One region of the Solibacillus sp. FSL H8-0523 genome, then DNA from elsewhere that is predicted to be linked to it. Evidence: riboswitches for the same ligand, from Rfam matches in the RefSeq annotation. Region 1 holds a riboswitch; each other region holds the start of a gene.
The links. A riboswitch is a leader RNA that binds a small molecule or an ion and turns the genes downstream of it on or off. The one in region 1 is predicted to bind S-adenosylmethionine.
Positions count from the first base shown of each region.

Region 1 (10,980 bases):
AAACATTAGATTACGTTGCTGACGAAGCTGTGCAATTACACGGTGGTTACGGCTTTATGGCTGAGTACGAAGTAGAGCGTATTTACCGCGACTCTCGTATTAACCGTATTTTCGAAGGAACAAACGAAATTAACCGTATGATCGTGCCAGGCACATTCATGAAAAAAGCGTTAAAAGGTGAGTTACCACTATTACAAGTGGCACAAGAGTTACAAAACGAGCTATTAATGTTAATGCCTGAAGAAATCGGTACAGGAGCATTAGAGCAAGAGAAGTATTTAGTGAAGAACGCGAAGAAAATCGCGGTACTTGTAGCAGGTGCAGCAGCACAACGCTTCGGTGCGAAATTAGATGCAGAGCAAGAAATCCTTGTAAACATCGCAAACATTGCAAACCAACTATACGCAATGGAATCAGCTGTCATCCGTACGCAAAAAGCAATCGCGCGTGATGGTGAAGAAAAAGCAGCGCAAAAAATTCTTTACACACAAATTTTCTGCCAAGAAGCATTTGCAGAGATCGAAAAAGAAGCAAAAGAAACATTAATCGCATCAGTAGAAGGCGATGATGCACGTATGATTCTTTCAGCATTACGTAAATTAACTCGTAACAACCCATACAATTTAATTCCGAAAAAACGCGAAGCTTCAGCAAAATTAATCGAAGCTGAAAAATTCGTCGTTTAATTAGATACTGTAAAACGAGATGTAGGGCCCTGCATCTCGTTTTTTCTTTTTCGGTGTCTAGGCTAAAGCGCCAGCCCCTCGCATCTTTAGGTCCCGCCTTGAGATGCGTGGTTAAGCGTTACTTTCTAGTCGGGCCCTACAAAGCTTGAGGCTCACACGATGTGAGTCACTTCGGGCATGCCACATGGATGTGGCGTTTTGACCGATCGGGGCTTAGAGGGCGCTTTAGCACTTTTCTTATTATTATAGAATATTGCTCGATTTGTTTAAGTATTTCGATTACAATAAAGGGAAATTCATTACACAAAGGGAGCAAAAAAATGTCAATTCAATTTATTCAATATCCGAAATGTACAACGTGTAAAAAGGCGCAAAAGTGGTTAGACGACAATGGTGTCGCGTATGACAGCGTCCATATCGTGGAGCAAACGCCTTCTAAAGAGCAATTACAAGCATATTATGAACAAAGTGGCTTACCATTAAAAAAATTCTTTAACACATCAGGCGTGAAGTACCGTGAGTTAGGTTTAAAGGACAAGTTAGCAACAATGTCTGAGGACGAGCAATTATCGCTTTTAGCATCAGATGGCATGTTAATCAAACGACCACTTGTAACGGATGGTAAAAAATTAACATTAGGATTTAAGGAGTCTGACTTCTTAGAAACTTGGAAATAAACTGCGAATTGCGTTGAATTTCCGAACGAACTATGGCAAAATGAAGTGGAATGTACTACATATTATTTGGAGGTTTTCTCATGAACACACCTAAAGACTTACGTTATACAAAAGAACACGAGTGGGTAAAAATTGAAGGTAACAAAGCAACAATCGGTATTACAGACTTCGCACAATCTGAATTAGGCGACATCGTTTTCGTTGAGCTACCAGAAGTAGGCGACGAAATTTCTAAAGATCAACCATTTGGTAGTGTTGAATCAGTAAAAACAGTTTCTGAACTTTACGCACCTGTGTCAGGTAAAGTAGTAGCTGTGAACGATGAATTATCGGATAGCCCAGAGTTCGTGAATGAATCTCCATACGAAACAGCGTGGATGATTACAATCGAACTTTCTGACGAAGCTGAGCTAGAAGAATTAATGGCTGTTGACGCATACGCAGCATTAATCGAGCAATAAGATTCAAACGCCAAAGCCTATGATGTTTAGGTTTTGGCGTTTTTTGGTTATGTTCATTGAATAGGAGGTGGCATTCATGAGAAAATGTCTTGTCGTAGAAGGACGGGCAGACAAACTGCGTTTAGTGCCGATCTTAGCAGAGGAAGTAACGATACTTTGTACAAACGGCACAATTAGCGAAGTCGATTTAATTGATTTATTGGAAGCTTTTGAGCATGATGAAATCGTAACTTTTTTTGATGCGGATAAGAATGGTGAAAAATTGCGGAAGCTTATGAACCGAGTGTACCCAGAAGCCAAGCAATATACGATTCCTGCACAATATATCGAAGTGGAGAAAACACCGACAGCCATCCTGCGTGATTTATTACAGCAGGCGAAATTTTTAGTTAGATAGGAATGACATCTTGATGGAACAATGGACAAGACCAGAATGGGAACAAACGATACAGCAACAAGGGAAAAGTGCATTTTTTATTTATACACCGCTTTGTGGCACATGTGATGTGGCCAAGAAATTTTTGGGAGTGATTGAGCAATTACTACCAGATTTGCCCCTAGGTATGGCAAATATCAACTATTTAGGGGATTTAGCATATGAGCTAAAAATTGAAAGTGTGCCTTGTTTAATCGTTTCGAATAACGGAGAGATCGAACAAAAAATCTATGCATTTCAATCCGTACCATATTTGTACGAAATATTAAAAAAATAATTGACGTCTTTGCTTCAGCGTGTTAAAGTAACATTCATAATAGTCAAACAACAAACTTAATAGCGTTACTCTTATAAAGAGAGGTGGAGGGAAGTGCCCTATGAAGCCCGGCAACCAGCAGCGATGCAAAGGTGCCAATTCACACAAAGTTTAAGACTTTGAAAGATGAGAGAACGGTTCTACGTATATATTTGCGAAACCTTTCTACTTGTCATCAGGTAGAAAGGTTTTTTTATTGTTCAAACAAGCAAACAATTGAACATAACGAAGAGGTTATTTCAAGCTAAAGGAGTTCACGCAATGATTGATATAAAAAATATATCGAAAGTGTACAAAACGAAAAACGGTGAACTAACAGCTGTGGACGATGTAAACTTATCGATTGCTAAAGGTGAAATTTTCGGGATTATCGGATACAGTGGTGCCGGTAAAAGTACGATGATTCGTCTATTAAACGGCTTAGAAAAGCCAACAACTGGCTCCGTTATTGTAAGTGGTCAGGATATTGCAAAAGCGTCAGGTAGTCAGCTACGCGAGGCGCGCCAGAAAATTAGTATGATTTTCCAACACTTTAATTTACTTTGGTCACGTACGGTGGAAGAAAACATCTCGTTTCCACTTGAAATTGCCGGTGTAGCAAAGGACAAGCGTCAAAAGCGTGTGGATGAATTGATTGAACTAGTTGGTTTAAAAGGGCGCGGTAAAGCGTATCCCTCCCAATTATCAGGTGGTCAAAAGCAGCGTGTCGGCATTGCCCGCGCGTTAGCAAACAACCCAGAAGTATTGCTTTGCGACGAAGCAACATCCGCACTTGATCCGGAAACAACGGACTCGATTTTAGAGTTACTACTGGACATTAATAAACAAATTGGATTAACGATCGTGCTCATTACACATGAAATGCACGTTATCCGCAAAATTTGTAACCGTGTCGCTGTGATGGAAGCAGGGAAAGTGGTTGAGCAAGGCGATGTTTTAACGGTATTCCAAAACCCACAAGCACCGATTACGAAAAACTTCGTGTCACAAGCTTCCGGGGAAACACAGGAAATGCAAGACTCACTCGAGCAAATTTTAGCGAGCTACCCATCAGGAAAAATCGTGAAGTTAACATTTACTGGGGCAACAACCGAGCAACCGGTTATCTCGCAAATTATTAAAGAGTTTAATCTTGTCGTCAATATTGTGCACGGCAAAATTTCAAATACAACAGGTGGTTCATTTGGTACGCTGTTCATCCATATTGATGGGGATAAAGCGCAAGTAACGGAAGCCTTAAATTTCTTAACGAAGCAAGCCATTCAAACGGAGGTGATTGAGCATGATTGATCAGTTATTTCCGAACGTCGATTGGGGTAAGATGCTGGATGCCACATATGAAACGCTCTATATGACAACCATCGCAACAGCGGTGACATTCGTACTTGGGATATTAATTGGGATTGTCTTATTCTTAACGAGTGACAATCAGCTATGGGCGAATAAAATTGTGAATTTTTTAACGGGTTCAATCGTCAATATTTTCCGTTCGATTCCGTTTATCGTGTTAATCATTTTATTAATCCCGTTCACGAAGTTTTTACTCGGTACCATCCGTGGTGCAAACGCGGCATTACCGGCTTTAATTATCGGCGCAGCACCATTTTATGCGCGTATGGTATTAATCGCACTACGCGAAATTGATAAAGGTGTGATTGAGGCAGCGCGTTCAATGGGCGCGAAAACGTCGACAATTATTTGGAAAGTGTTAGTGCCAGAAAGCTTACCGGCCTTGATTTCGGGGATTACAGTAACAGCAGTCGCACTTGTCGGCTATACAGCGATGGCCGGTATTATCGGTGCAGGTGGTTTAGGGAACTTAGCCTTCCTTGACGGCTTCTCACGTAACCGAACAGACGTAACGTTAATGGCAACAGTCATTATTTTAATCGTTGTATTTATCATTCAATACATCGGTGACTTCATTACAACAAAAGTGGATAAACGATAGTTAGGCTTCTAGGCCGTAATTATATAACCAATGCTTTTTCGGACATGCATCTCTTAGAGGTGCCTCTGTAGGGTGAATTTCCAGAATATAAAAAATGTTCGATGAAGTTTTGGTGCTAAAAACAAAGAATAGAGGGAAAAACGATGAAAAAATTATTATCTTCAGTATTATTAGGTGCTTCAGTGCTTGCGCTAGCAGCATGTGGCGAAGACGAATCGACATTAAAAGTAGGTGCTTCAAACACACCACACGCGGTCATTTTAGAGCAAGTAAAACCAATTTTAGAAGAGCAAGGCATTACACTAGAAATCGAAACGTACCAAGATTACGTGTTACCAAACCAAAACTTAGAGTCTGGTGACTTAGATGCGAACTATTTCCAACACATTCCGTACTTCGAAGCTCAAAAAACGGAATTCAACTATGATTTCGCGAACGCTGGTGGCATTCACATCGAGCCAATCGGTATTTACTCTAAAAAATATGCATCGTTAGAAGAGCTTCCTGAAGGCGCAACAATTTTACTTTCAAACTCTGTAGCAGACCACGGTCGTATGCTGTCATTACTTGAAGCACAAGGCTTAATCAAATTAACAGACGGTATTGATAAAACAACAGCGGAACTAAAAGATATTGTAGAAAATCCGAAAAACTTCGTATTTGACCACAATACAGCAGCAGAATTATTATTCCAAATGTACGATAACGAAGAGGGCGATGCGGTATTAATCAACTCGAACTTCGCCATCGACAACGGCATTAACCCATTAGAAGATTCAATTGCAATCGAGTCTGGTGATTCACCATACGTAAATATCATCGCGGTTCAATCTGGTGATGAGGATTCAAAAGAAATTAAAGCATTAGTTGAAGCATTACACTCAAAAGAAATCCAAGACTTCATCGTTGAAGAATGGGGCGGTTCAGTCGTTCCAGTTGACGGTAAATAATTAAATCGCTCTATAAAGCAAAAGCCATTTTCCGAGACTAAATTCGGGAAATGGCTTTTTTCTACTGAAACCTCGATAACCGTGAATAAAAATTAGACACAAAATCGACAAACACTTTTTCAGATGGGGCAAGCTCGCGCGATGTTGGTGCGATAATGCCGACTGTTCTGCGAATGGCTGGACTTGTAATGGGCATCTTCACCGTCATCCGTGGTGTTGAATCGTACAGGGAGCTTTCAGGTAAAAGTGTGACGCCAATGCCCGCAGCAACCAACCCTTTTAGTGCATCCATATCCTCGCCCTCAGAAGTAATCGATGGCACAAAGCCTGCTGATCGACATGCATCAATCGCGACCTTTTGTAAAATATACCCTTCAGGGAATAATACGAAATTATCATTTTTTAAATCGATTAAATTGATAGAGTCACGCTTTGCGAGTTCGTGTGTTGCGGGAAGTAGTGCGTGAATGCTTTCGCTAAACAGCACGGTCGTGTTGATTGATTCATCTTTTGGTGGTAAGGGACCGAGCAATGCCAAATTAAGCTCACGGTTTTTTACGGCCTCAATTAAATACTTATATGAGCCTTGGCGTAAGTGGAATGAAATTTCAGGGTACTCTTTTTTAAATGCAGAAATGACAGTTGGTAATACGTAACTGGCTAAGCTTGTTGGGAAGCCAACTTTAATCGTTCCTTTTTGAGGGTCTAAATATTCCTCTACTTGCTTGGCGGCAAAATCAATTGCCTTCAGTGCGGTAATACTGTGTTCTAAAAAAGTTTTACCAATCGGTGTCAGTTTGACGTTACGTCCGACACGCTCAAAAAGTGGCGCTCCGAGCTCCTCTTCCAGGTTGGCGATTTGACGGCTAATCGCAGACTGGGCAACGTGTAGATGCTCTGCTGCTTCGGAAATATGTTCGCGCTCTGCTACCTCGACAAAGTAACGTAATTGTCGTAATTCCATAAATCCCACCCCATTCATCTAAAAAGTAGATTGTTTCTATCCAAACTATATATTGTTTATATTATTTTGAAAACTTTAAAATGTAAATACGTAGTGAAAGAATGAGGGGGAATTATTATGAATTTTCACCAGTTACCGAAAGCACAAGGCTTGTACGATCCGCAGTTTGAACATGACGCATGTGGTATCGGGATGTATGCAAATATGAAGGGAAAACCTTCACATCAAATCGTAAAAAATGGTTTAGAGATGTTATGTCGCTTAGAACACCGTGCTGGACGTGGGGGAGACGGTAAGACAGGTGACGGTGCAGGGCTTATGGTGCAAATTCCAGATGCTTTCTTCAAATTAAATTGTCCGGAACTAAATTTACCTGAAAAAGGTACTTACGGCGTTGGTCAAATGTTTTTTACAGACAATACAGACGAACGTTCACAAATTGAACACAAAATGAATGAGCTAATCGCCGAGGGAGGCCAACAATTAATCGGCTGGCGTACAGCTCCTATAAATAAAGAAAATTTAAGTGAAATCGCAAAATCAAGCGCACCTGTTGTTCGTCAAGTTTTCATTGGGTCAAACGTAGCGGATTCAAAAAGCTTTGAGCGTAAATTATATGTCATTCGTAAACAGTTAGAGCACTGGGCGAACGAGCAAGGCTTCGAGCTATACATTCCAAGTCTTTCAAGTCAGACAATGGTCTTTAAAGGCTTATTAGCGCCTGAGGAAGTAAGTGACTTCTATATTGATTTACAGGATGAAAGTTTCGTATCGGCGCTCGCGCTTGTACACTCACGTTACTCAACGAATACATTCCCGTCTTGGAAACGTGCCCATCCAAACCGCTACATCATCCATAACGGGGAGATTAACACACTGCGCGGTAACATTAACTGGATGCGTGCACGTGAGCAACAGTTCGTTTCTGAAGCGTTTGGGGATGATTTAGAAAAGCTTCTACCAATCATCGATACAACTGGCTCCGATTCATCGATGCTGGATAACGCATTTGAATTTTTCGTATTAGCAGGTCGTACACCAGCTGAAACGGCCATGATGATGATTCCAGAGCCGTGGACAGAAAATCCGCGCATTGAGGAAGACCGTAAAGACTTTTATCAATATCACGCAAGCCTAATGGAGCCTTGGGATGGACCAACTGCCATTTGTTTCACAGACGGCAAGCAAATTGGGGCCATTTTAGACCGTAATGGCTTACGTCCAGGTCGACTGTACGTTACAAAGGACGACCATGTGATTTTCTCTTCTGAAACAGGCGTTGTTGATTACGCAGAGGAAGATATTTTATATAAAGACCGTTTAAGCCCAGGCCGCATGCTGTTAATCGATTTAGAGCAAGGAAAAATCATTTCAGATGAAGAGCTTAAAGCAGAAATGGCCGCAGCACAGCCTTATAAACAGTGGTTAGAAGAAAATATGGTAAAGCTTGATGTGACAGAAGAACAACAAGCACACGTAAATGACTTAACATTGCGTCAAAAAATTCATGGCTACACGTATGAAGACGTACAAAAATATATCGTACCATTAGCAAAAGACGGAAAGGATCCATTGGGCTCAATGGGTAATGACTCACCACTAGCGGTATTATCAGATCGCCCGCAGTCATTATTTAATTACTTCAAGCAACTTTTTGCGCAAGTAACAAACCCGCCAATCGATTCAATTCGTGAGCATGTTGTGACATCAACAATGACAATGCTTGGCGCAGAGGGAGATTTACTGCACCCGACAGCTCGTAACGCACGTCGCATCATTTTAGAAACACCGGTATTAACGACAGCCGAGTACGAAAAGCTATTAGACAACGTGGATGCTGACTTTGAAGTAGCAGAAATCTCACTAAAATTTACGGAATCTTTAGAAAATGAATTAAACCGTATTAAAACAGAAGCGGAAGCGGCGATTTTTGGTGGTCGCACAATCATTGTATTAAATGACTATGTAGAAGATGCGAAACAGCTGACAATTCCCGTGTTGCTTGCAGCAAGTGCGATTCATCAATATTTAGTACGCATCGGCTTACGTACGAAAGCAAGCATTCTTGTGAATAGTGCAGAGACTCGTGAAGTCCATCACTTCGCTGCCTTAATCGGCTTTGGTGTTGACGCCATTCACCCGTACTTAGCGTACGCAACGATTACAGAAGCCATTGACAACAAACACTTAGACGTATCATTCGAAAAGGCCGTTCAAAAATTCCGTAAAGGTGCGGCAGATGGCGTTGTGAAAGTGATGTCGAAAATGGGTATTTCAACGGTCCAATCTTACCGTGGGGCACAAGTATTTGAAGCAGTCGGTATTTCAAAAGTGGTGATTGATGATTACTTCACAGGAACAGCGTCTCAAATTGACGGCATCGATTTACAAACAATTGGTGAAGAAGCACAGCGTCGCCATACAGCAGCACTCGAATCGATGTCAGCTGAATTACAATCAGGCTCAGAATTCCAGTGGCGTGCAGATGGGGAGCATCATGCATTCAACCCAAAAACAATCCATACACTACAATGGGCAACACGTAAAAATGATTACGGGCTGTATCGCATGTATGCAGAAATGGCCAATGAGGAGCGTATCGGCTTCTTACGTAATCTATTTGAATTTAAAAAGGCAGAGCGTCGTTTGCCAATGGAGGAAATTGAATCGGTAGAATCGATTGTGAAACGCTTTAAATCAGGCGCGATGTCATTTGGATCGTTATCAAAAGAGGCGCATGAAACATTGGCGATTGCGATGAATAAGCTAGGAGCACGCTCAAACTCAGGGGAGGGCGGCGAGGATCCAGCTCGCTTTGTACTCGATGCGAACGGTGATAACCGCCGTTCAAGTATTAAGCAAATCGCGTCAGGCCGTTTCGGAGTGAAATCGCATTATCTTGTGAATGCGGATGAATTACAAATTAAAATGGCGCAGGGAGCAAAGCCAGGTGAAGGTGGTCAATTACCAGGCAACAAGGTGTATCCTTGGGTAGCAGATGTACGTGGTTCAACACCGGGGGTAGGCTTAATTTCACCACCACCACATCATGATATTTATTCGATTGAGGATATGGCCGAGTTAATCCATGACTTAAAAAATGCGAATCGTTATGCGCGTATTTCGGTAAAGCTTGTCGCAAAAGCGGGTGTTGGGACAATTGCAGCGGGTGTTGCAAAAGGTGCAGCAGACGTCATCGTTATTTCAGGCTATGACGGCGGTACAGGGGCATCTCCGAAAACGTCGATTAAACATACAGGGTTACCATGGGAGCTAGGCTTAGCCGAGGCGCACCAAACGTTAATGTTAAACGGCCTGCGTGACCGCGTAGTACTTGAAACAGATGGGAAGCTCATGACGGGGAAAGATGTTGTCATGGCAGCCTTACTTGGTGCAGAGGAATACGGCTTTGCGACAGCACCATTAATCGTTTTAGGCTGTGTCATGATGCGTGCGTGTCACTTAGATACATGTCCAGTTGGGGTCGCAACGCAAAATCCGGAGCTACGTGCGAAGTTTATGGGGAACGCCGATCATGTCGTCAATTATATGCGCTTTATCGCAGAAGAAATGCGTGAATACATGAGCATTTTAGGCTTCCGTACCGTAGAAGAAATGGTTGGTCGTACAGACGTCCTACAAATTTCCGAGCGTTCAAAAAAGCACTGGAAAGCAAGTCAGCTGGATTTATCCGCATTGCTGCACCAGATGCAAGGAGTGCGCACAAAGCAAGTTGAGCAAGATCATCAAATCGCAGAAAGCTTTGATGTGCGTGAGTTATTACCAAAAGTAGAAAAAGCCATTGCGGATAAAGAAGCGATTGAACTTAGTTATCCAATCAAAAATACGGACCGCGTTATGGGGACGATTGTAGGGAGTGAAATTTCACGTAAATATGGTGAGGTTGGTCTACCGGACAATACGATCAAGTTAACGTTCACAGGTCATGCGGGCCAAAGCTTTGGCGCGTTTACACCACGTGGTATGGCGATGCGCGTTATTGGAGACGTGAATGACTACTTTGGTAAAGGCTTATCAGGTGGTAAAGTCGTTGCCATTGCGCCAATTAAGGGCGAGCAAGAAAGCAACGTCATTGCGGGCAATGTGTGCTTATATGGTGCGACGAGCGGGCAAGCGTTTATTAACGGACGCGCGGGTCACCGCTTTGGTGTTCGTAACTCCGGTGCGAATATCGTCGTAGAAGGTATTGGTGATCACGGCTGTGAGTATATGACGGGCGGTAAAATCATTGTCTTAGGCGATGTCGGTCAAAACTTTGGTGCAGGGATGTCGGGTGGTATTGGCTACATCCTACCGAGCGACGAAGCATACTTTAAAGCGCAATGTAATATGGAAATGATTCAATTTGAAAAGTTAGAAGATGCCTCAGAAATCGACCAGGTGCGCCAGTTAATTATTAAACACTTAGAAGAAACAGATAGTTCATACGCGCTTGATGTGTTAGCGAAGTGGGAGCTGATGGTACCGAAATTTGTCAAAGTGGTACCGACCGATTATAAAGTGATTATCGAAAAAATC
Region 1 covers NZ_CP150291.1:3,288,038-3,299,017, reverse strand. The annotation lists gene NSQ62_RS16590 (acyl-CoA dehydrogenase family protein) at 1-686, shown strand, start outside; gene NSQ62_RS16585 (arsenate reductase family protein) at 1,007-1,363, shown strand; gene gcvH (glycine cleavage system protein GcvH) at 1,444-1,824, shown strand; gene NSQ62_RS16575 (toprim domain-containing protein) at 1,901-2,221, shown strand; gene NSQ62_RS16570 (thioredoxin family protein) at 2,235-2,537, shown strand; SAM riboswitch class I at 2,606-2,709, shown strand; gene NSQ62_RS16565 (methionine ABC transporter ATP-binding protein) at 2,838-3,866, shown strand; gene NSQ62_RS16560 (methionine ABC transporter permease) at 3,859-4,527, shown strand; gene NSQ62_RS16555 (MetQ/NlpA family ABC transporter substrate-binding protein) at 4,671-5,477, shown strand; gene NSQ62_RS16550 (LysR family transcriptional regulator) at 5,539-6,441, opposite strand; gene gltB (glutamate synthase large subunit) at 6,559-10,980, shown strand, end outside.

Region 2 (10,980 bases), 510 kb from region 1:
GAGCAAAGTATGCATAATACGGAAATACAATTTAATGCGATCGTCGAGTCAATGCAAGAAACGAAAATACAAAATAGTTTAGTTGAGCAAGAAGTCGGCGAGATTGGCGAGGTAATTGTAGAATTAGGCAGTGCTTTTGACGAAGTAACAGATGCAGCAGATATGTTAGCACAAGTTGCGCAGTCATTAGAAAAAGGAAACTAGATGCATGCTAAGGGATTTCCCTTAGCGTGCATTTTTTTATACAAAATTGTAATATCCGTCAGCCCTATTTTTCGTAAAAAAGGCTTATACTGAAAAAAGAAATTAAGAGCGAACAAATAGGAGCGAAACAAATATGAAAACAATAGTAGTAGTTGGCGGCGGAATTACTGGCTTAACGACGATGCATTATTTAAAAAAACAACTGGCGGAAAAAAATGTCAACGCACGTTTAGTATTAATCGAAAAAAAACCATATTTAGGCGGTAAAATTCATTCAGAGCATGATGGAAGCTTTATTATGGAAACAGGGGCGGATTCAATCGTTGCCCGTCATCCGGGTGTGTTAGAGCTTGTGCAGGAATTAGGATTTGAAAGTGAACTCGTTTATAACGAAACGGGCATTTCCTATATTCATACGAATAACGAGTTACACGCAATTCCAGCTGGTTCAACGTTTGGTATTCCAATGAGCATGGAGTCGTTAATGGCAAGTACACTTATTTCAGAAGAAGGCAAACAGCGTGCGCTAAAAGATTTAGAATTACCGAACACAAATTTTACAAAGGAAAGCTCAATTGGCCATTTCTTAGAGTACTTCCTAGGTGAGGAAATTGTGCGTAAACAAATCGCACCAGTGTTAGCGGGGGTATATTCAGGTGATTTGTATCAATTAAGTCTCAACTCGACATTGCCTTATTTAGTCGACTATAAAAATGAGTACGGTTCGATTATGAAAGGCTTTGAAGCAAACCGTGCACAATTTGAGAAGGCGGCAAATAAAAAATTCATTTCGTTTAAAGGTGGCTTATCGGCGTTGATTGACCGATTAGAAGAGACTTTACCAGAAGTGGAATTCATGAAAAATACAGCGATTCAAGCCGTTGAAAAACAGGGTGAGCGCTACTGTGTTGTGTTAGGAAACGAAACGCTTATTGCGGATATCGTTGTCCTTGCAACACCAAATGAAACGGTGTCTACGGTATTACAAGACGCTGGTTTACGTACGCAATTAGAAAAATTCACGACTGCCTCAGCATTAACGATGTATGTTGGTTTTGATGTGGCAGATCGCATGTTACCAGCAGATGGCACGGGCTTTATCGTATCCCATAACTCAGATTTAGTATGTAATGCCTCAACATGGACGAGTCGTAAATGGAAGCATACGTCGTCAGAAGGTAACTTACTTGTCCGTTTGTTCTATAAAAACATTAATCCGCGCTACGAGGAGCTAGCTGCCATGACCGATGAACAACTGACAGAGGTCGCTTTAGGCGATATAAAACTAAGTCTGGGCATTGAAGAAAAGCCGACTGTTGTTAACGTCACAAAGTGGATCGGCCAAATGCCGCGTTATGATTTAGCACATAACGAAGCGTTAGGTCATGTGATAAAAGAATTAGCTTTGCATTATCCAAATGTCTTACTTGCGGGCTGCTCTTATTTTGGTGTTGGAATTGGTGCGTGTATTCAAAATGGCAAAAAAACAGCCGAACAAATTATCGCACGTGTTTAAATCGGAATTACCCAAATGAAGCGTTTTCATTGCATGAAAAAGCACTTTATTTGCCTAAAGGGTTGACGTTCCAGTGTGATAAAGTTATGATTCATTTAATTATTTGAAAAATTCATAAAATTTCTTATCGAGAGAAGCAGAGGGAACTGGCCCGGTGAAGCTTCAGCAACCAACATTTCATTTGTCAGGTGCTAAATCCAGTTGGCGCTTCGCCAGAAGATGAGAAGGAAACGAAATCCGACATGATAGAAGCCTTCTTTTTATATGAAAAGAAGGCTTTTTTATAGTGTTAATAGACTGAAAATACTGTGAATAATGGAGTGAAGGCGATGGGTTTACTACAAGATTTAAAAACAAAGGTATTAACGGCAGACGGTGCGATTGGCACATTATTATATTCGTATGGACTGGATTATTGTCATGAGGAAATGAATGTGGCACGTCCGGAAATTATTGAAAAAATTCACGGAGAGTATATCGCTGCGGGTGCAGATATTATTCAAACGAATACATATGGAGCAAATGCTATTAAGCTCGCACGCTACGGCTATGAGGGACGTGTGCAGGAATTTAACGAAGCGGCACTGAAAATCGCGAAGCGCGCAGCAGCGGGTGGCCAGTACGTACTTGCAACAATTGGCGGGATTCGCGGCATTCGTAAAAGCGATGCCACACTAGAGGAAATTTTAGTGGCATTTAAAGAGCAAGCGGAGGTACTACTTGCCGGTGAGCCAGACGGATTTTTACTTGAAACGTATTATGATTTTGAAGAATTAGCGCAGAGTGTACAACTACTGCGTACATTAACGGATTTACCGATTATCGCGCAAGTAACGATGCAAGAAGCAGGCGTACTACAAAACGGGATGTCGCTAAATGAAGCGTTACACGATCTACAACGTTTAGGAGCGGATATTGTAGGTAGCAACTGTCGACTAGGGCCATTCCATACGATTCAAGCGTTTGAAGGAGTAAGTCTACCGGAAACGGCATATTTATCGGCTTATCCGAATGCCTCACTTTTAGATGTAGAAGACGGCCGCGTTGTGTATGAATCGGAAACGGACTATTTTGCACGTGCCGCAGAAGAGTTAGTGAACCAAGGCGTGCGTTTAATTGGTGGGTGCTGCGGGACAACGCCAAAGCATATCGCAGCAGCGAAAAAACGTTTAGCCAAGCTTTCGCCAATTGAAGAGAAGGCAGAAACAAAGGGACGTACGGAATTTGTCCGCGTGGCAGAACCGCGTAAACATGAACCACTGCACGAAAAAGCAAAGCGCGAGCGTTCGGTAATTGTTGAACTCGACACACCGCGTCACTTAGAAATTGATGGCTTTGTGGAGGGTGCGAAAAAGCTAGCAGAGGCGGGCGCGGATGTTGTGATGATGGCAGATAATTCATTAGCCTCACCTCGTATTAGTAATATCGCGATGGCGGCGATTTTAAAGGAGTACGGCATTCGCTCACTGCCACATTTAACTTGCCGTGACCGTAACTTAATTGGCTTACAGTCTCATTTAATGGGGCTGGATGCACTAGAGCTACATGACATTTTAGTTGTCACAGGAGACCCAACAAAGGTTGGCGATTTCCCAGGGGCAACGAGTGTGTATGATGTGTCGTCAATGGAGTTAATTTCACTCATTAAGCAATTAAATGAAGGTGGCTCGTTTACCGGGAAGTCACTACGTAAACAGGCGAACTTCTCTGTAGCAGCAGCTTTTAACCCAAACGTGCGTGTGTTAGATCGCGCAGTGCAGCGTTTAGAAAAGAAAATTGAGCATGGCGCGGATTACTTCATCTCGCAGCCGGTATATACAAAGGAAAAAATTGTAGAAATTTACGAAGCAACTAAGCATCTAGAAACGCCTATTTATATCGGCATTATGCCACTAACTTCATCACGCAGTGCCGAGTTTTTACACCATGAAGTGCCAGGCATTAAACTATCTGATGAAGTATTAGCACGCATGGCAGCATGTGGGGACGATAAAGAGGCAGCAACACAAGAAGGCTTAGCAATCGCGCAAGAATTACTAGATACAGCATGTCAGTATTTCAACGGTATTTACTTAATTACACCGTTTTTACGATACGATATGACATTACAATTAATGGATTATGTAAAACAGTATGACGCGAAACATAAAGGAGAAAAAACAAATGTTTAATCACCCAATTCATGAGCAATTACAAAAACGAATTTTAGTCATCGATGGTGCCATGGGGACGATGCTACAGGCTGAAAATTTAACGTACGAAGATTTCGGCGGCGAGGACTTAGATGGCTGTAACGAAAACCTTGTACTGACACGTCCTGATGTACTAAAAAAAATTCATCGTGCCTATTTAGAAGCGGGCGCAGATATTATTTGTACCAATACATTTGGTGGAACGCCGCTTGTATTAAATGAGTATGATTTAGGACATAAAGCGGATGCAATCAATACAGGTGCTGTCAAAATCGCATTAGATGCGGCACGTGAATTTTCAACACCAGAATGGCCACGCTTTGTTGCAGGAGCAATGGGGCCAACGACGAAAACTCTATCGGTAACAGGCGGTATTTCGTTTGAGGAGCTAGAGGAAAACTTCTACCAACAGGCAAAGGCGTTAATCGAAGCGGGCGCGGACTTAATCTTATTAGAAACGTCACAAGATATGTTAAACGTTAAGGCTGGAACGATTGCGGTACACCGCGCATTTACAGAGTTAGGTAAAGAAATTCCGGTGATGATTTCAGGAACAATCGAGCCGATGGGGACAACATTAGCCGGGCAATCGATTGAAGCCTTTTACATTTCGATTGAACATATCAAGCCATTATCAGTAGGGTTAAACTGTGCGACAGGTCCAGAATTTATGACCGATCACCTGCGTTCATTAGCGGAGCTTTCGACGGGTTATATTAGCTGTTATCCAAATGCGGGATTACCAGATGAAGAGGGCTGCTACCATGAGACGCCGGATTCGTTATCAAAAAAACTACAAGGCTTCGCTGAAAAGGGCTGGTTAAATATTGTGGGCGGCTGCTGTGGGACAACGCCAGCACATATCGCAGCCATTCGCGCGGCAGTTGACGGCTATGCGCCGCGTCAGCCAAAAGAGGCGACGCACGGTCACGTTCTCTCAGGGATTGAACCTTTACAATACGATGATTCGATGCGCCCATTATTTATTGGAGAGCGTACAAACGTTATCGGTTCACGTAAATTTAAAAACTTAATCATCGAGGGGAAATTCGAAGAGGCGGCTGAAATTGCGCGTGCCCAAGTGAAAAATGGGGCGCATGTCATTGATATTTGCTTAGCAAACCCAGACCGTGATGAAGTGGAAGATATGAAAAACTTCATGCAAGAAGTCGTGAAAAAAGTGAAGGTGCCGCTTGTAATCGATTCAACAGACGAAAAGGTTATGGAAGAAGCACTTAAGTTTTCACAAGGGAAGGCAATCATTAACTCGATTAACTTAGAGGACGGTGAAGAGCGCTTTGACGCGGTGATGCCACTCGTCAAAAAGTACGGTGCCGCACTTGTTGTAGGTACAATTGATGAAATCGGGATGGCCGTTACACGTGAGAAAAAACTTGAGGTGGCCCAACGCTCGTTTAAATTACTAACAGAAAAATGGGGCATGTCACCAGGGGATATTATTTTTGATCCATTAATGTTCCCAGTTGGTACAGGCGATGAGCAATATATCGGAGCAGCTGAAGAAACAATCGAAGGGATTCGTCTCATTAAAGAACACTTACCAGGGTGTTTAACCGTGCTTGGCGTAAGTAACGTGTCATTCGGTTTACCGCCAGTTGGTCGTGAAGTGTTAAATGCGGTGTATTTATACCACTGTACACAAGCAGGCCTTGATTATGCGATTGTGAATACCGAAAAGCTAGAGCGTTACGCGTCAATTCCTGAGCAGGAAATTAAGCTTGCGAATGACTTAATTTTTAATACGAATGATGAAACATTAGCAGTATTTACCGACTTTTACCGTGGTAAAAAGAAAGATGCGGTCGTAAAAGAATTACCAGCAACGGTTGAAGAACGTTTAGCTTACTATATTTTAGAAGGTACAAAAGAAGGGTTAATTGAAGATTTAGATTTAGCACGTCAAATCTTTGAGACGCCACTTGAAATTATTAATGGACCACTGATGGCCGGGATGGCAGAGGTTGGTCGTTTATTCAACGCTAATCAGTTAATCGTAGCCGAAGTACTTCAAAGTGCGGGCGTTATGAAAGCAGCCGTTGCACATTTAGAGAAATTTATGGAAAAAGGCGATACATCAGCAAATAAGGGAACGATGGTGCTTGCGACTGTAAAAGGTGATGTGCATGATATTGGTAAAAACTTAGTCGATATTATTTTAAGCAATAACGGCTTCCGTGTAATTGATTTAGGGATTAAAGTGACACCAGCGCAACTTATCGAAGCGATTCGCAAAGAAAAGCCAGATTTTGTTGGGTTATCGGGCTTACTTGTAAAATCGGCACAGCAAATGGTCATTACCGCGCAGGACTTTAAGGATGCGGGCATTGATATTCCAATTTTAGTAGGGGGTGCGGCCTTATCGCGTCGCTTTACTGAAACGAAAATTGCTGATCAATATGATGGTCCTGTTATTTACTCAAAAGATGCGATGCAAGGCTTAGAACAGGCCAATCGTTTAATGAATAAAGACGAGCGGGAGCTATTAATCGCCGAATTAAAGGAATCACGCGAACAGCGTTTAGAGGCAGATGCCAAACGCGCGGCACGCCCAGTCGTTGAAGTTACGGAAAAACCTGTGCGAACAGTGAGTGATGCATCGGTGCTGACGCCAAAAGATTTAGTGCCGCATGTGAAGCCGGATTATTCTGTTGCGCATTTACATCCTTACGTCAATATGCGTACTTTAATCGGCCATCATTTAGGCTTAAAGGGCAATTTACAGCAGCTACTCGCAGATCAAGATGAACGTGCGGTGTTATTGACGGACTTAGTGAATGGCTATTTAACAAGCGGTGAGTTACAAGCTTCGGGGATGTATCAATTTTATCCTGCACAATCGGACGGCGATGATGTTGTCATTTATAGCCCAGAAGATGCGAAAACTGAAATTCAGCGCTTCACCTTCCCACGTCAGCAAACGGCACCATTCTTATGCTTAGCGGATTATTTGAAGCCGGTAGCAAGCGGAGAAATGGATTATGTCGCATTAATGGTTGTAACAGCTGGTAAAGGGGTTAGTAAAAAAGCTAGCGAGTTAAAAGAAGCTGGTAAGTTTTTAGAAAGCCATGCCCTGCAATCAACAGCACTAGAGCTTGCAGAGGGCTTTGCAGAGCGTATTCACCAAGAAATTCGCGACCATTGGGGCTTCCCTGATGCGACCGATTTTACAATGCGTGATCGCTTCGCTGCGAAATACCAAGGACAGCGCTTCAGCTTTGGCTACCCAGCGTGTCCGAATTTAGAAGACCAAGAAAAATTATTTGCTGTACTGAAGCCTGAACAAATTGGTGTACAATTAACAGAAGGCTTTATGATGGAACCAGAAGCAAGTGTATCGGCGATTGTGTTCGCACATCCAGATGCACGCTACTTTAACGTATAACATCTTAGCCGCCTTATGTTACATAGGGCGGTTTTGTAAATTTGGAGGGGGACGAAAAAATGATCCGACAAGCAACAGCAGCAGATGTACCAGCCATTTTAGAAATTTTTAACGACAACATTTTGCATTCAACGGCGATTTATATGTACAAAGAACAAACATTAGACCAACGTATGCAGTGGTTTGACAGCAAGCAAAAGAACCGGGAGCCGTTATTTGTTTTTGATATCGACGGTGAGGTAGCAGGCTACGCGACATACGGGGCTTTCCGTGCCTATCCAGCTTATCAATACACCGTAGAGCATTCGGTGTATGTTCATAAAAATCACTATAAAAAAGGCATTGCGACAAAGCTCATGCACGTTTTAATTGACCATGCGAAAGCGCAGGATGTGAAAACAATGGTTGCGGGTATTGATAAAGAAAACGCAGCGAGTATGATCATTCACGAGAAATTAGGGTTTACATATAGTGGCACAATTCGTAATGCGGGGTATAAATTTGGGCGTTGGTTAGATTTGGTATTTTATCAACTTGACTTAAAAGGACCTGAAAATCCGCGTGAAAATTAATAAAATGATAGATTAATACCTGGTCATATGACAGATGTCATAAAAAAATAATGATGTTTGCGCGTATTGTCATTTGCTCAATTTTTATAAGATGGTGTTAATAAAGATTGAGGAAAGAGGGATTCACAATGGCTAAAACAGATGCAGAAAAAACGAAGCAGCTACGAAAAGATGTGGCGCCGTTTGCAAAATCTGAAACACGAGTTAGTATTCAGCAATTATTAAATACCCTAGTACCACTCTTAGTGATTTGGGTAGCTGGTTACGTATTATTACAATACTCACCTTGGTATACGGCGATTTGTAGTATCGTTGCTTCAGGTTTTGTTGTTCGTGCGTTTATCATTTTCCATGACTGTACACACGGTTCATTTTTTAAGAGTAAAAAGGCAAATGACATCATCGGTAATATTACAGGCCTTTTAACGTCATTCCCATACGAAAAATGGAAACGTGAGCATACGATTCACCATGCGACAAGCGCGAACTTAGACAAGCGTGGTATTGGTGATATCGACATGTTAACAGTAGATGAATACCTTGAAAAAACAAAAATGGGTCGCTTAGGCTACCGTTTCTATCGTAATCCATTCGTGTTATTTGGCTTAGGGCCATTATTTATGGTACTTGTATTAAATCGCATAAATCGTAAAGATGCGAAGCGTAAAGAGCGCATGAATACGTACTATACGAACATCGCGTTATTAGCAATCTGTACGACACTGATTTGGGTGTTTGGTTTGTCTACGTTCTTACTAGTACACGGTTTAACATTATTTATCGCAGGCTCGTTAGGCATTTGGTTGTTCTACATCCAACACACATATGAAGATTCATACTTCGAAGTAGATGAGAAGTGGGATTATGTGAAAGCGGCAGTAGAAGGAAGCTCATACTACAAGCTACCGAAGTTATTACAATGGGTAACAGGCAACATCGGCTTCCACCATGTGCATCACCTATCACCACGTATTCCAAACTATAAATTAGAGGATGCGCACGAAACAGTGAAGCCGCTTCAACAAGCAACAACGATTACCATCAAAAAAAGCTTAGAATCAATTCGTTATAAATTATACGATCCAGAAAACTATCGTTTCGTGACATTTAAAGAAGCAGCAGAGCGTGAATCCATGCGCGATAAACAGTTCGCAACGAAATAGCAACAAAACAGGCGCCTCAGCCATGCGAGAGGCGCCTATTTTGATATAATAGGAACAAAAAGAGAATCGAGGCTGTTATGCAAACTTGGTATAGTATCATCCCGAAAAGTCCGATGTTGAGTATTTATATATGGATCATCTTTTGTATCATGCCATTTTTCTTCATCATTCAATCGTTTACATTGTGGCAAATTATCGTAGGGATTGTCATCATTTTAGGTTACTTCTTATGCCACTTCTTTTCATTTAGTGCGAGTAACGGACTAAAGTATATGTGGATTAGCTTCCAAATGGTGCTTAATATTTTAATGACACTGATCTTTGGTTATGTGTATTTATCGCTCTTTACCGCGTTTTTCATCGGTAATATTAAGCAAGCAGTTGGTTTTTACATTATGTACGGATTACATATTGGCTTTACGGTCTTGTCGATTGTCGGGGGCTACTTTATATTCCTCGATTTATTCATTTCGCAAACGCCGTTTATCATTATCAATATGCTTGGAGTGGTGTTACTACCGTTTACGTTGTATTCAAGAACGAAGCGTGAAAACTTAGAAGGTGAACTGGAAACAGCACGTGAACGCATTTCAGAGTTGACGGTATTTGAAGAGCGCCAACGTATTGCGCGTGATTTGCATGATACATTAGGGCAAAAATTATCGATGATCGGCTTGAAAAGTGATTTAGCGATGCGCTTGATCGAAAAAAATCCGCAGCTGGCCGTAGTTGAAATTAAAGACATTCGTCAGACCGCAAGTATCGCGCTAAAAGAAGTTCGTGAACTCGTAGCAGATATGCGCGCGGTGCGAATCGAAGAAGAGCTATACCGCGTAGAGCAAATTTTAAAGGCCGCGCAAATTAAATTAAAATTAAACGGTGATACCGCAGAAATTAAAATGCCCACGCTTGCAGAAAACGTGATTAGTATGTGTTTAAAAGAAGCGGTTACCAATATTGTGAAGCATAGTAAAGCGTCACTTTGTCGAATTACCTTCTATCAAAGTGACGACGAATTTCAAATGATGATTCAAGATAACGGGATTGGCTTTGAACGCGCCAACGAGTTAACTGGTGGTAACGGTTTAAAGGGGATGTATGAGCGCATTGAGTTTTTAAATGGCGCGCTAGAAATTGACAGTAGTGATGGAACGACGGTGACATTAAGGGTTCCGTTAGCCATAACCCATCAAAAAGGAGAGAAACAGGCATGATTCGAATTGTCATTGCAGAAGACCAGGGGATGCTTCTTGGTGCGATGAAATCACTTCTAAGTATGGAAGAAGATATTGAAGTAGTAGGATTAGCAAAAAACGGTGAGGAAGCAATTGACTTAGTGAATGAGCTTCAGCCGGATATTTGCATTATGGATATAGAAATGCCAGTAAAAACAGGACTAGATGCAGCAGAGGCATTACGCGGCGGTGAGTGTAAAATCATTATTTTAACGACATTTGCGCGTCCTGGTTACTTTGAACGTGCGCGTAAAGCAGGGGTGCGTGGATATTTACTGAAGGATAATCCGATTGAAGAACTTGTTAATTCAATCCGTATCATTATGGATGGACGTCGTATTTACGCACCAGAGCTTGTGGACTTTGTCTATGAAGATGATAGCGAAAATCCGTTAACTGAGCGTGAAAGCCAAGTACTTGAGCTTGTGGCCGAAGGGAAAACGACGAAGGAAATTGCGGCGGAACTGTTTTTATCAGCAGGGACGGTCCGTAATTACATTTCAACGATTTTAGATAAGCTTGGCGTCGGTAACCGCATTGAAGCGATAGCGCGCTTTAAAGAAAAAGGCTGGAATAAGTAAAACAGGCATCGTTTACTAAACAAAGGTAAACGATGCCTGTTTTTTTATTTGCGTTTTGTTAAACGACCAAGGATAAATGCACCGGCTGCAACAGCAAGTACGGTATTTGTTTTT
Region 2 covers NZ_CP150291.1:3,802,437-3,813,416, reverse strand. The annotation lists gene NSQ62_RS19050 (globin-coupled sensor protein) at 1-204, shown strand, start outside; gene hemG (protoporphyrinogen oxidase) at 338-1,720, shown strand; SAM riboswitch class I at 1,842-1,946, shown strand; gene NSQ62_RS19040 (bifunctional homocysteine S-methyltransferase/methylenetetrahydrofolate reductase) at 2,050-3,891, shown strand; gene metH (methionine synthase) at 3,884-7,315, shown strand; gene NSQ62_RS19030 (N-acetyltransferase family protein) at 7,375-7,887, shown strand; gene NSQ62_RS19025 (fatty acid desaturase) at 8,016-9,050, shown strand; gene NSQ62_RS19020 (sensor histidine kinase) at 9,128-10,264, shown strand; gene NSQ62_RS19015 (response regulator transcription factor) at 10,261-10,866, shown strand; gene NSQ62_RS19010 (proline dehydrogenase family protein) at 10,911-10,980, opposite strand, start outside.
Region 2: another riboswitch for S-adenosylmethionine. It lies ahead of NSQ62_RS19040 (bifunctional homocysteine S-methyltransferase/methylenetetrahydrofolate reductase); the one in region 1 lies ahead of NSQ62_RS16565 (methionine ABC transporter ATP-binding protein).

Region 3 (10,980 bases), 710 kb from region 1:
ACTTCAAACGGAGCTGAAGCGAAAAAAAACGGAACTGCTTCATCATCAACAGCTTCACCAGGGAAACGAGCAAAAATTGACCGATCTGCGCAATGCCTTACGTTCTCTAAACGCAACAAATGAAAAGCTTCAACTAGAGCAACAGCAGGTGAAAGAGCAGCAAGCAGAAGCAGAGCAACGGATCATTCAACTAAAGCAGGAAATCAGCCTGCATGAAACGACAGTCGAACAATCGCAAACGCACTGTACAGCGCTAGAAGCACAGCTTGCAAAAGAGCAGCAATCAGTTGAGCAAATCTCAGCACTGTTAACAGAGCAGCAACAATTTTCGACACAGCTCCAACAACAATTAGCCGAGAACGAACAGCAAATGGAGCAGTTTGCGCAACAAACAGTACGTTTCCATGATGAAAAACAAGCATACGAGGAACAACTACAGGAGCTTCAGTCTAGTGTAGAAGCATTAAAGACCAACTTAAACGACGCGCAACACGTACAGCAACAGCAGCAAGAGGCCAATGCGCAACTAGAACAGCGAGTGGCTATCCTACAAACAGAGCACGAGAATACAGTAGAACAAGTAGAGCAAGCAACGTCACAGTACGAGCAGCTGTTAGCAGAAAGCGATGAGCAGCTTGAAGCACTCGAACAGATGACAGAGCAAAAACAAATGTTTGAACAGCAATACCTGCACATTTTAGAACAAAGTACGGAGCAACAATTACAGTTTGACGAATCACTCGCACAGTTAAAAGGGGAGCTACAATTTGAGCAAGAAGAAAAGCAGTTATTACTAGAAAAGGTACAGCATTTGAAGGCACAAAATGAAGAGGCATTGGCAAATGTAGATTTATTGCAAATGCAAAAACAATACGGTGAAAAACTGGCCGAGCAGCAAGCGCTCGAAATTGAGCAATTGAAGCAACAGTTAGAACTGTTCCAACAACAACCAAGTGCTGAACTAGAGCAACCGATCATTGAACTGCCGAAACAAGTGGAAGAAATGCCGAGTGTAAAAGTAGCGACAGTCAAAACGGATGCCGAGCAACTACAAGCAATCGAGGCGTATTTGCAACAACAAAAAGAAAAGGATTTTAGCTCTGTATTAAAGCAGTTATCAAAAGATGTCATCCAACATAAGTTTTCATATGATTACCAATTGTCTTAAGTAGAGAATGTGTAAGGAAGACGGTAAAATGAAACCCCGACGAGTGGCTAGTTAAAAATGGGCCTGTTCGGGGTTTTCTATTTAGGAATTAGTAGTTTCATTTAAGCTTTCTCGTATTACTCATAATGCTTTTCTAGTTTAGATTTCGCAATAAAATACATCGCTACGCCAAAAAGAACACCACCGATACCCCAGCTAATTACGCCAGCCCATGAAAAGCTTATTTCCTCGCGTGAGATGAGCGGCATTAAATATTCCATCCATAATAACATCATTAATCCCCAGCTAATGCCTGCAAGCGTAGATGAGCGTTTCAATCTATGCACGTTCATTTCATATTCTTCAGGCGTTGCACAATCTGTTGCCATCAATTCCTTTTTGTTAAGGCGCTTCATTAGAAAACCGGAATAGCCAATTGTAACAATAAGTAAAATTGGTGTGATGAGTGAAAAGGTTTGCTGCAAAAGATCTATGATGAGGCTCGTTCCCATAAGCAACATCAAAAGGTAATAAAGAATAATCCCGCTAAAGGCAAGCTCCTTGTAGATTTCCTGTTGTTGGTATTCATCTCGTGCATCAATTGCTCCAATGAAATGGTTAAAGATTTGGTTTTTCATCGTTCTCAACCTCCCAAAATAATGTATTCAAATCGGTATGTAACGCCTTTGCTAATGAAATACATAACGCTAATGTAGGATTGTATTTATTATTTTCAATCATATTGAGCGTTTGGCGTGCGATTTATAAATGACATTTTAGGAATAAAAAAGTCATCACTTGTGAACATACACTAGTGATGACGAAGTAATTGGATTATAAAAATGCTGTCAAAATAGTAAAAAGCTTTGTAGGATGGCAAAAAATACGCCTGCTGCCAATGGGAAGAGCTTTAAAAAATGAAAGCCCCCAGCACTGTCAGATAGCTTTTCTAATGGATCCGGCGCAGGTGAGCCTAAAAAACGAATGAAGCGTTGGAAGGGTGTTTGTTTGATTGCGAGTTTTTTTGTCGGCACCTTCACTTCATAATCATCGAGCCATTTTGCCAGCTCCTCGTCTTTAATATCCTCTTTCATGACCAAAAGCCTCCTTTAATTCAAGCTTGAGTGTTTTCATCGCATGATGTAGTCGAGATTTTACGGTACCTACAGGGATGCTTAAAATTTGTGCAATGTCGTCCATTGGTAAATCGTCGTAATAGGCGAGCAAAATGACGGCCCGTTGTTTATCAGGTAAATTCGAAATCGCTGCTTGAATGACGAGCGTTTCTTCCGTTTGCAGCTGCTTTTTTTCTGTAGGTACTAGAAACGGTAAGAGCGTTTGCCAACGTTTGCGACGATTTAATTTGTTCATAAGCAGGCGATAGCCAATTTGAAAAAGATAAGATTTAACCGTTCCTTTTTTTCGTTGGTAATCTTGGTTTTTCTTTTGCAGCATTTCAAATGCATCGTGCACGATATCAACACTTAGCTGCTCGTCTTTTGTGTAACGAAATAAAAAACAATACAGCGGTTCGTGAAGACGCTCATAAATGATCGATAATGCATCGACATGACCATGTTGAAGCTGCTCCATCAATTGTTCATTCGTCTCGTTCATTGAAATCACCAAACTGAGCTTTTATGCATTTTAATGTGGAAGAAATTCTTGTAATTAAATAGGCAACAATGACAATAACCCATGCTTGAGATTGGTTAACAAAAAATTGGACGAAGGGATTTTCTATTGTCTGTTCAAATGATAGTAGCATATTCAATGCCTGCACACAAAGGATTGTATAAATAGCTAGAACGAGTGTTAACGTATCAAAGACATTCCAGCGTAAATAGATTTTTGTTTTTTCATAATCGATTTTATTCGTCACTTTGTTGCGCACCACGTATTTTTTATTGAATGGAATCATAATCGATAAAATGATGATCGTCCAAATCCCGATAGCAACTAACGAAATAATAAATCCTAAACCCATACGAATCCGTCCTATCTATATAGTTTTTTTGCAATCACAGTCAAGCATGCACAAACAACACTTAAAATGATGGCGTATTGGTAAATTGGTAACCATGTTTCGCTATGGAGCTGAAGCTGAACTTGCAATGTATCTGTTAAATACAGCATTGGGTTCCATGCTAAAAAGACGTAGTAGTCTTGTGGTTGTTTGTCGCTAAGCGTTATAAATAGAGACGGCATCGTAATTGAAAACATGAATAGGATCATCACAGGTGTTAGCATACTTTGCGCGGTTTTGCCGTTTTTTGTTACACCGGCAACGATAAAGCATAGTGGATATATTGCAAGGAACACAAAATTACAAATGATGATGATCGTCACAAGTGCCTTCCATGATATTGAAATTAATAACGCATAACCAATTAGTACAGCAATAAGCGCGCCGTTCATTAATAAAAATACACCAATTCCAATCCCGATAAAATAGGTTGTCGGTAATATACTCGTGCGTTTTAACCAGTGTAACGTGTTATTCGCGCGTAAATCCGCTAAATAGACAGTCGTCAGTGAAAAGGCAAATGCAAACACGAGCAACATAATCGAAATGGGCAAAAATTGACCTTTAATCATGAAGTCAAGTGTTTCAGGGCTATCCTTTATCGCGAGCGTACAGCCCCACGAGCATAAAATGAAAATAAATGGTGTTACAATATTACCGACAAAGACACCTGTGTTGCGAATGGATTCTAAAATAAAGCTTTTTGTAATTTGCATCATCGAATTTTGCCCCCTAAAACTTGACCTGTAATTTCAAAATAAACCCCTTCTAACCCAGGAAAAATAGGGTTCACATATTTCTTTTGCAGTTCTTCCGAAGAACCAACTTCGATAAACCGGCCATCCTTCATGATACAAACGACATCAAATAAGGGCTCAAATCCAGCAATTTCATGGCTTATGATGAGTAAGCATTTGCCGTTTTCTACTTCATTTTGTAAATAGCCAATCAGCTGCTTTTTCTTTTTTAAATCTAAATCTGCAAATGGTTCATCTAATAAAACAACGGGCTTATTCAATAAAAACGCTAAATAGAGAGAAAGTGCTTTTCTTTGACCACCAGAACAATTTTTAATAAGCGTTTTTTCAAAGTTTGCTATATCTAAGATGTCATACAGTTCTTCAACAGAAGCAGGGCTGTTAAGAAGCTTTGTAAATAATGAGATGACTTCTTTAACTTTTAAAAAGCTATAGCTATCAAAAAACTGGTATTGCAAAGCGGTTAAGTCGGCAACGTTTTGTTCGCCGTTACATGTAATCATGCCAGAATTGATGGACTCGTCTCCAACAATGCATTTAAATAATGTCGATTTACCAGCACCGTTTTCACCCAGCAACAAATAACATTGCCCCAACTCGAATGTAATGGATACATTTTGGAGTACTGAATGTGACGCATAGGCCTTATTTACTTCGTGTAATTGCAACATGTAAAAACCCCCAATTTTGTCTATTTACTAACTATACAAATGAGCGTTCAGAAAAGTTCAAAAAAATTTTAGGAAATAAAAAAATCCGCAAACAAGCTTTCACTCGTTTACGGAATCTATTATTATTTCTGCGTTTTTGCCTTAGGATAACCGATTAAAATTGCAATCACACCACATACCCCAACTAAAATCGAGTAATACGAATGCTGCATCATTAAAATAGGGGAGATGCCTGCAACACTTGCTGCGACTAAGAACTGTGCACCGTATGGGATAATCCCTTGTACAACACATGAGAAAATATCAACGATACTTGCTGATTTGCGCGGTTCGATCTCATACTTCTCGGCAATATTTTTAGCTAAAGGGCCTGCAATCATAATGGCGATTGTATTATTTGCTGTTGAGAGGTCTGTTAAACCCACAAGTCCAGCCATCGCAAATTCCGCATCTTTTTTTGATTTGATTTTGCGAGTTGCTAGATGGACGATGAAATCAATCCCACCATTATGACGAATAACTTCAACCATCCCACCGATTAAAATCGCTAAAAACGCCATTTCAAACATGTTGCTCATTCCTGTGCCAATCGCTTGCACAAATTCCATAATTGAATAGCTACCATCGATGAAGCCGATCATCCCAGCTAAACCGATGCCACTCGCTAATACAGCAAAGACATTCAAACCAATTAACGCAAAGACAATAACAAAAATATACGGAATCACCTTATACCATTCAAAGCTAGCATATTCGATGTGAGCAGAGGCATCTACTGTTAACACCGCTAAAATGATACAAGTAACAATTGCAGCAGGTAGCACGATGAAAAAGTTCACTTTAAATTTGTCCTTCATTTCTGCTCCTTGAGAACGAACCGATGCGATCGTTGTATCTGAAATAAACGATAAGTTATCCCCAAACATAGCACCACCAATGACTGTTGCCATTAATAGTGGTATTGAAATATCCGTTTGCTCCGCAATGCCTAAGCCAATTGGTGCAAGGGCGACAATCGTACCAACTGAAGTCCCCATCGCCAGTGAAATAAAGCAGGCGATGACAAACAGCCCGACAACAAGTAAATTTTGCGGTATAACTGATAACGCAAAGTTCACGGTTGCATCAATCGCCCCCATGCCTTTCGCGGTTTCTGAAAACGCCCCCGCTAGTAGGAAAATCAGTACCATTAACATCACATTCGGGTTGCCAGCACCTTTTGTAAAAATATCAATTTTTTTAGCAAATGGTTCTTTGCGATTCATGACAATGGCGACAACACTTGCGATTGTAATCGCGACAATTACCGGAAAGGCATAAAAATCATCAAGCACAATACCTGAACCGATAAATAAAATTAAAAACACAACAAATGGGACAAGTGCCCACGGATTTCCTTTTTGCATGACTGTCTCCTTCACGTTCAAATCATAATTAATACATACAAAAAGCCTCTTCTTAACTAAATAAGAAGAGGCATGTAGTCATTCATATACTCATCTTATCTTTCAAGAACGCACTCTTGCAGGATTTGGCATAGAAAAATTCCGCTGCCGAGACTTCAAAGGGCCTGTCCCTCCATCTCTCATGATAAGAAACTATTTAATTTTTTGAAATAAGCATTAGATTATACGAAAAATTACTATAAGTCAATTTGTTAGTTAGTTCTGAATAATCGATTTAGTTTGGGGATTCGGAAATGAAACACTTTAAGCAAAAAGGTTTCGTATTGGTCGATGAATTGTTATGATAGCACATGTAATTTTTTTAAAGAAGGAAGTTTTTAATATGGACAAGCAGTTAACTGCTGGAGGGCGCGATGCGTATTTTGATAATGCGAAAGCGCTGTTAATTGTCGGTGTTGTGTTGGGACACACACTATCAGGCATGCTTGGAGAAACACGCTGGATGGATAGCTTATACATGTTCATTTATACGTTCCATATGCCGGCATTTATCTTTGTAACGGGCTATTATGCAAAGGTGTTACGTACGAAAAGAGATTGGTGGAAGCTTATAAAATCGGTCGTACTTCCGTATTTTATTTTCCAATTTCTTTATACGGCGTATTATATATATGTTTTAGAACTTAGCGTTACGTTCAATTTTTTTGAGAACTTACGTTGGGGATTGTGGTTTTTAGTCAGTTTATTTTGTTGGCGTGTACTGTTGCCTTTTTTCACACGATCAAAATGGATGATTGTGGTGGCTTTAGTTATTTCATTAATCGCGGGTGAACTGCCATTTATTAATGAACTATTTTCGTTGTCACGTACAGTTTATTTCTTTGTCTTTTTTATAGCAGGCTATCATTTGTCCGTTGATCCATTAAAAAAGGCGGGGAAAAGAGGAAAGCTAATTGGCGTTATCGTACTTGTCCTCATATTTATCAGTATGTATGTGATGAATGATACCTCTTGGCGAGAATGGTTATTTGGAAGGTTGCCATATATTGAATTAGAACCGTTTATTTTTGGTAACGGGATGTTAAACCGACTGACTATTTATATGATTTGTGGAGTCGCGATGATTGCTTTTTTAGCAGCTGTACCGACAAAGAAATATAGTTGGACCGTAATTGGGCAACGTACAATGGCCATTTATTTATTTCACCTTGCTGCTGTGCAGACTTTTCGACAACTGCCTATTTACGAACAATGGCTACAATTAGGTAACTATTATTTCTTCTTTTTGTTTGTATTCCTAACCATTGCTGTACTTGCGCTTCCACTCTTCAGCAAGATTTTAAGTGGAAAAATTAAATGATAAAGAATATACAGGAAATTGCTAACGGTTTGAAAAGAGGTTTCCGAATCCACATGGTCAAAGCACTCGAGTTATTCGGGTGCTTTTTCTATTAGATGCACATAAAAGAACTAATTTATTGTAATTTGCAGTAACTTGAAAATTCATAAATATTCAAATATAATAATATTTATGAAACGGACGTAAGAAGGAATCATGCTTGGAAGAAGTGGTTACATGAGTTTGTATTTTGCCTATGTAATGGTGGGATTAGCTATTGCAATGCCTGTAGGGGCTATTACAGTTGAGATGACGAAACAAGGATTGAAAAATGGTTTTATGCATGGCTGGGCTGTAGGGCTAGGCGGGATGACGATTGATTTGGCGTTAATTTTCGCGTTATATTTAGGGGTAGCAAAATTTTTAGCGCTACCATACATCCAACTGCCGCTGTGGATTGTTGGGGCAATCTTTTTATTTATACTTGCCTTTGATTCTATTAAAAATGCAGAAAAAGATATCACCTTAGCGGGAGAAAAAGTGAATAAATCCTTGTTTTCTACGTACCGAAATGGCTTATTAGTCGCTGTTTCACCAGGGAACTTAGTGTTTTGGATATCGGTATTTGGCGCGGTTTTAGCCGATTCCTATGTAGGCGAGAATAGCCATCAATTTTTAATAGTTGCGTTAGGAATTTTATCAGGTATTTTACTACATGATATTGGTCTTTTAACGATTGTCTCATTGACAAGAAAAGTAATGAATCGAAAGATGATAAAATGGACTTCTATTATTGCCGGGTTGTTATTATTTGGCTTTGGTTGTTATTTTATTTATGAATTTTTTCTCGATTTAAAAGCAATAGTTTAACGGATAGAAGCTTTAAAAGAGTGTACTTTATTAAACAGGTGATGCCAACAAATGAGGGCAGCCTGTTTTTTATATTAAGGAAACTATAGACTCATACAAAATTACATTTTTAGTATTTATTTTTACTGAAATATGGTAATATTGAAATAATTAAAATGGACGGAGGTGAGGAGAATGAAAAATTTAGCTATGGAGACAGGTGTAAATGTAGATACAGCTATGTATTTTGCACGTGTCATTACTTTTGATTTGGCTACTAACGGGATAAGTCTGCCCTTTTTTAGAAAAATTAAAAATAATGCGTAGCTAATTAACCTCATTCTTTTCACGATTTTAGGAAAGACTGCTTCGTTAATGAGCAGTCTTTTTTGTGTTTTTTAGCTACGCCAAGGAGAGCGTAGAAAGATGCAATTAAAAGCAGAAAATATTACAAAAACATTAGGTGGCAACACCATCTTTACTAATCTGTCATTCGAAGTAAATACTGGGGAACGCGTTGCAATCGTTGGACGAAATGGTTGTGGAAAAACTACCTTATTTAAAGTTTTAGCGGGTATTGAATCCCTAGATGAAGGTCGTATTGTTAAAGCAAAGGGACAAACAATCGGTTACCTACATCAAATCCCAAACTTTAAAGAAATCAAAGTATTTGACGTACTTTCACAAGCATTTACAAAATTACACGAAATGAAAGAACGACTATCTGCATTGGAACAAAAAATGGCCATAGATCTATCTGATAAAGTATTAGCATTGTACGGTGAGGTACTCGAGCAATATCAAGTGGCTGGTGGTTATGAAATTGAGGCAAAAATCGCTTCGATTGCTAACGGGTTGAAACTAACATCGCTACTAGAGCAATCATTTGACGCGCTAAGTGGTGGTGAAAAAACGAAAGTCATGCTTGCGCAAATTTTACTAAAGCAACCGGACATTTTATTACTTGATGAACCGACAAACCATCTTGATTTAGCAGCGATAGAGTGGTTAGAAGATTATTTACATTATTTTAAAGGGACAGTCATTGTTATTTCTCATGACCGTACATTTTTAAATCGAATTGTCCAAAAGGTAGTTGAAATTGAAGATGGAGAGATTTGGGTTAGCAAAGGAAACTACGATCAATATATTCAAAATAAAGAGGCAAAAATCGCGCAACAGTTTGCACAATATCAGGAACAGCAAAAGAAGATTCAAAAAATAAAAGAAGCCATCCGTCGTTTACGTCAATGGGCAAATGAAGCATCCCCACCGAATCCTGATTTATATAGAAAAGCAAAGGCAATGGAAAAAATGCTCGCACGTATCGAGTTAGTGAAGAAGCCAAAAACAGAGCGTCAAATGAACTTACAATTAACATCAGAAGAGCGCTCTGGTAAAGAAGTATTTTCATTACGTAATGTTTCACACGGCTTTGAACATGATTTCTTATTTATGGACGTAAATTTGCCTGTGCTGTATAAAGACCGTTTAGCGATTGTAGGAAATAATGGGACAGGGAAATCTACGTTACTAAAGATTTTACTCGGAGAATTACAACCATTAGATGGTGAAGTGCAGCAAGGAAGTAATTTGAAAATTGGTTATCTCGCGCAGCAGTTTAATCAATTTAATGGAAAAGAGCGTTTAATTGATGCATTTCGTCATGAGGTATCGTTGACAGAATACGACGCGAGGCACTTGTTAGCACAATTTTTGTTTTACGGCCATGATGTGTTTAAAAAAGTTGAACAGCTGAGCGGCGGGGAAAAGATGAGACTACGTTTAGCACAATTGATGGTGCAACGATGTAATGTCCTCGTGTTAGATGAACCGACAAATCATTTAGATATTGAAGCGCGAGAGGCACTCGAAGAAGCACTTGAAAAATTCGATGGGACGATACTTGCGATTAGCCATGACCGTTACTTTTTACAAAAGCTGTTTACGAAGACAGCGTGGCTAGAAAATCAGCAATTAACCCTTCATAACGGTCCATTCGAATGGGCTAAAACAAAACAAAGGGAGTTACGTGATGAATAAAATCGAAACCTATTGGCAGCAATTTTGCGAGCTAGAAGGTTTACAAGATCTACGTTATACAGAAGCATTTCAATTTGGCGAAAAAGCAGATTGGTTAGCAAGTTTAGTTGTTGAAGGAACGAAAACCGCCACTTGTTCGAGTTTTCCGCTTTATGAACTGGAAGGAGAACCACTTCCAAAAGTCGGCGATTATCAAATTGTATTAAATAGTAAAGATGAGCCAGTTGCCATCATAAAAACGTATTCAATCGAAATTTATCCATTTAACGAAGTACCCGTTGATTTTGCATTAGCGGAAGGGGAAGGGACATACGACGAATGGAAAGATGCTCACATCGCATTTTTCGGTCGTATATTGCCGGAATATCAAATGGAATTTACCGAAGACATGCTCACGGTTTGTGACCGATTTGAAAAGGTATTTCCTAAATAATTTACGAAAGCGCTCGAGTTATTTGGGCGCTTTTTCTAATGGATCTTTTTAGGAAGGCTGGATTTATCCGATAAACTTAACCTAGTTCGTTGAAACCTAGAGCACATGTCCACTAAGATTTATACTTGTTGTCTCCAGGCTGCGATTTTTTAGTGTTCCAAGCATGGATTGCGTCCTTTTTGGTTTTCCCTTGATTCGCAGGATCTGCAAAGAAATCACGCGTAAATTGGTTATATTCAAATTGAGGTGCAATTTCTTTTTTGTACAACGGATTTTTAAAACGTAGTTGTTCTTCATGCCATGCATTA
Region 3 covers NZ_CP150291.1:2,574,505-2,585,484, reverse strand. The annotation lists gene NSQ62_RS12875 (hypothetical protein) at 1-1,168, shown strand, start outside; gene NSQ62_RS12870 (DUF3278 domain-containing protein) at 1,285-1,785, opposite strand; partial or broken gene NSQ62_RS12865 (helix-turn-helix domain-containing protein) at 1,766-1,942, opposite strand; gene NSQ62_RS12860 (hypothetical protein) at 1,996-2,241, opposite strand; gene NSQ62_RS12855 (RNA polymerase sigma factor) at 2,225-2,764, opposite strand; gene NSQ62_RS12850 (group-specific protein) at 2,748-3,134, opposite strand; gene NSQ62_RS12845 (ABC transporter permease) at 3,146-3,892, opposite strand; gene NSQ62_RS12840 (ABC transporter ATP-binding protein) at 3,889-4,602, opposite strand; gene NSQ62_RS12835 (Na+/H+ antiporter NhaC family protein) at 4,725-6,023, opposite strand; SAM riboswitch class I at 6,101-6,199, opposite strand; gene NSQ62_RS12830 (acyltransferase family protein) at 6,391-7,368, shown strand; gene NSQ62_RS12825 (LysE family transporter) at 7,585-8,217, shown strand; gene NSQ62_RS12820 (RAxF-45 family protein) at 8,392-8,523, shown strand; gene abc-f (ABC-F type ribosomal protection protein) at 8,623-10,239, shown strand; gene NSQ62_RS12810 (ASCH domain-containing protein) at 10,232-10,672, shown strand; gene NSQ62_RS12805 (DUF6434 domain-containing protein) at 10,785-10,980, opposite strand, start outside.
Region 3: another riboswitch for S-adenosylmethionine. It lies ahead of NSQ62_RS12835 (Na+/H+ antiporter NhaC family protein); the one in region 1 lies ahead of NSQ62_RS16565 (methionine ABC transporter ATP-binding protein).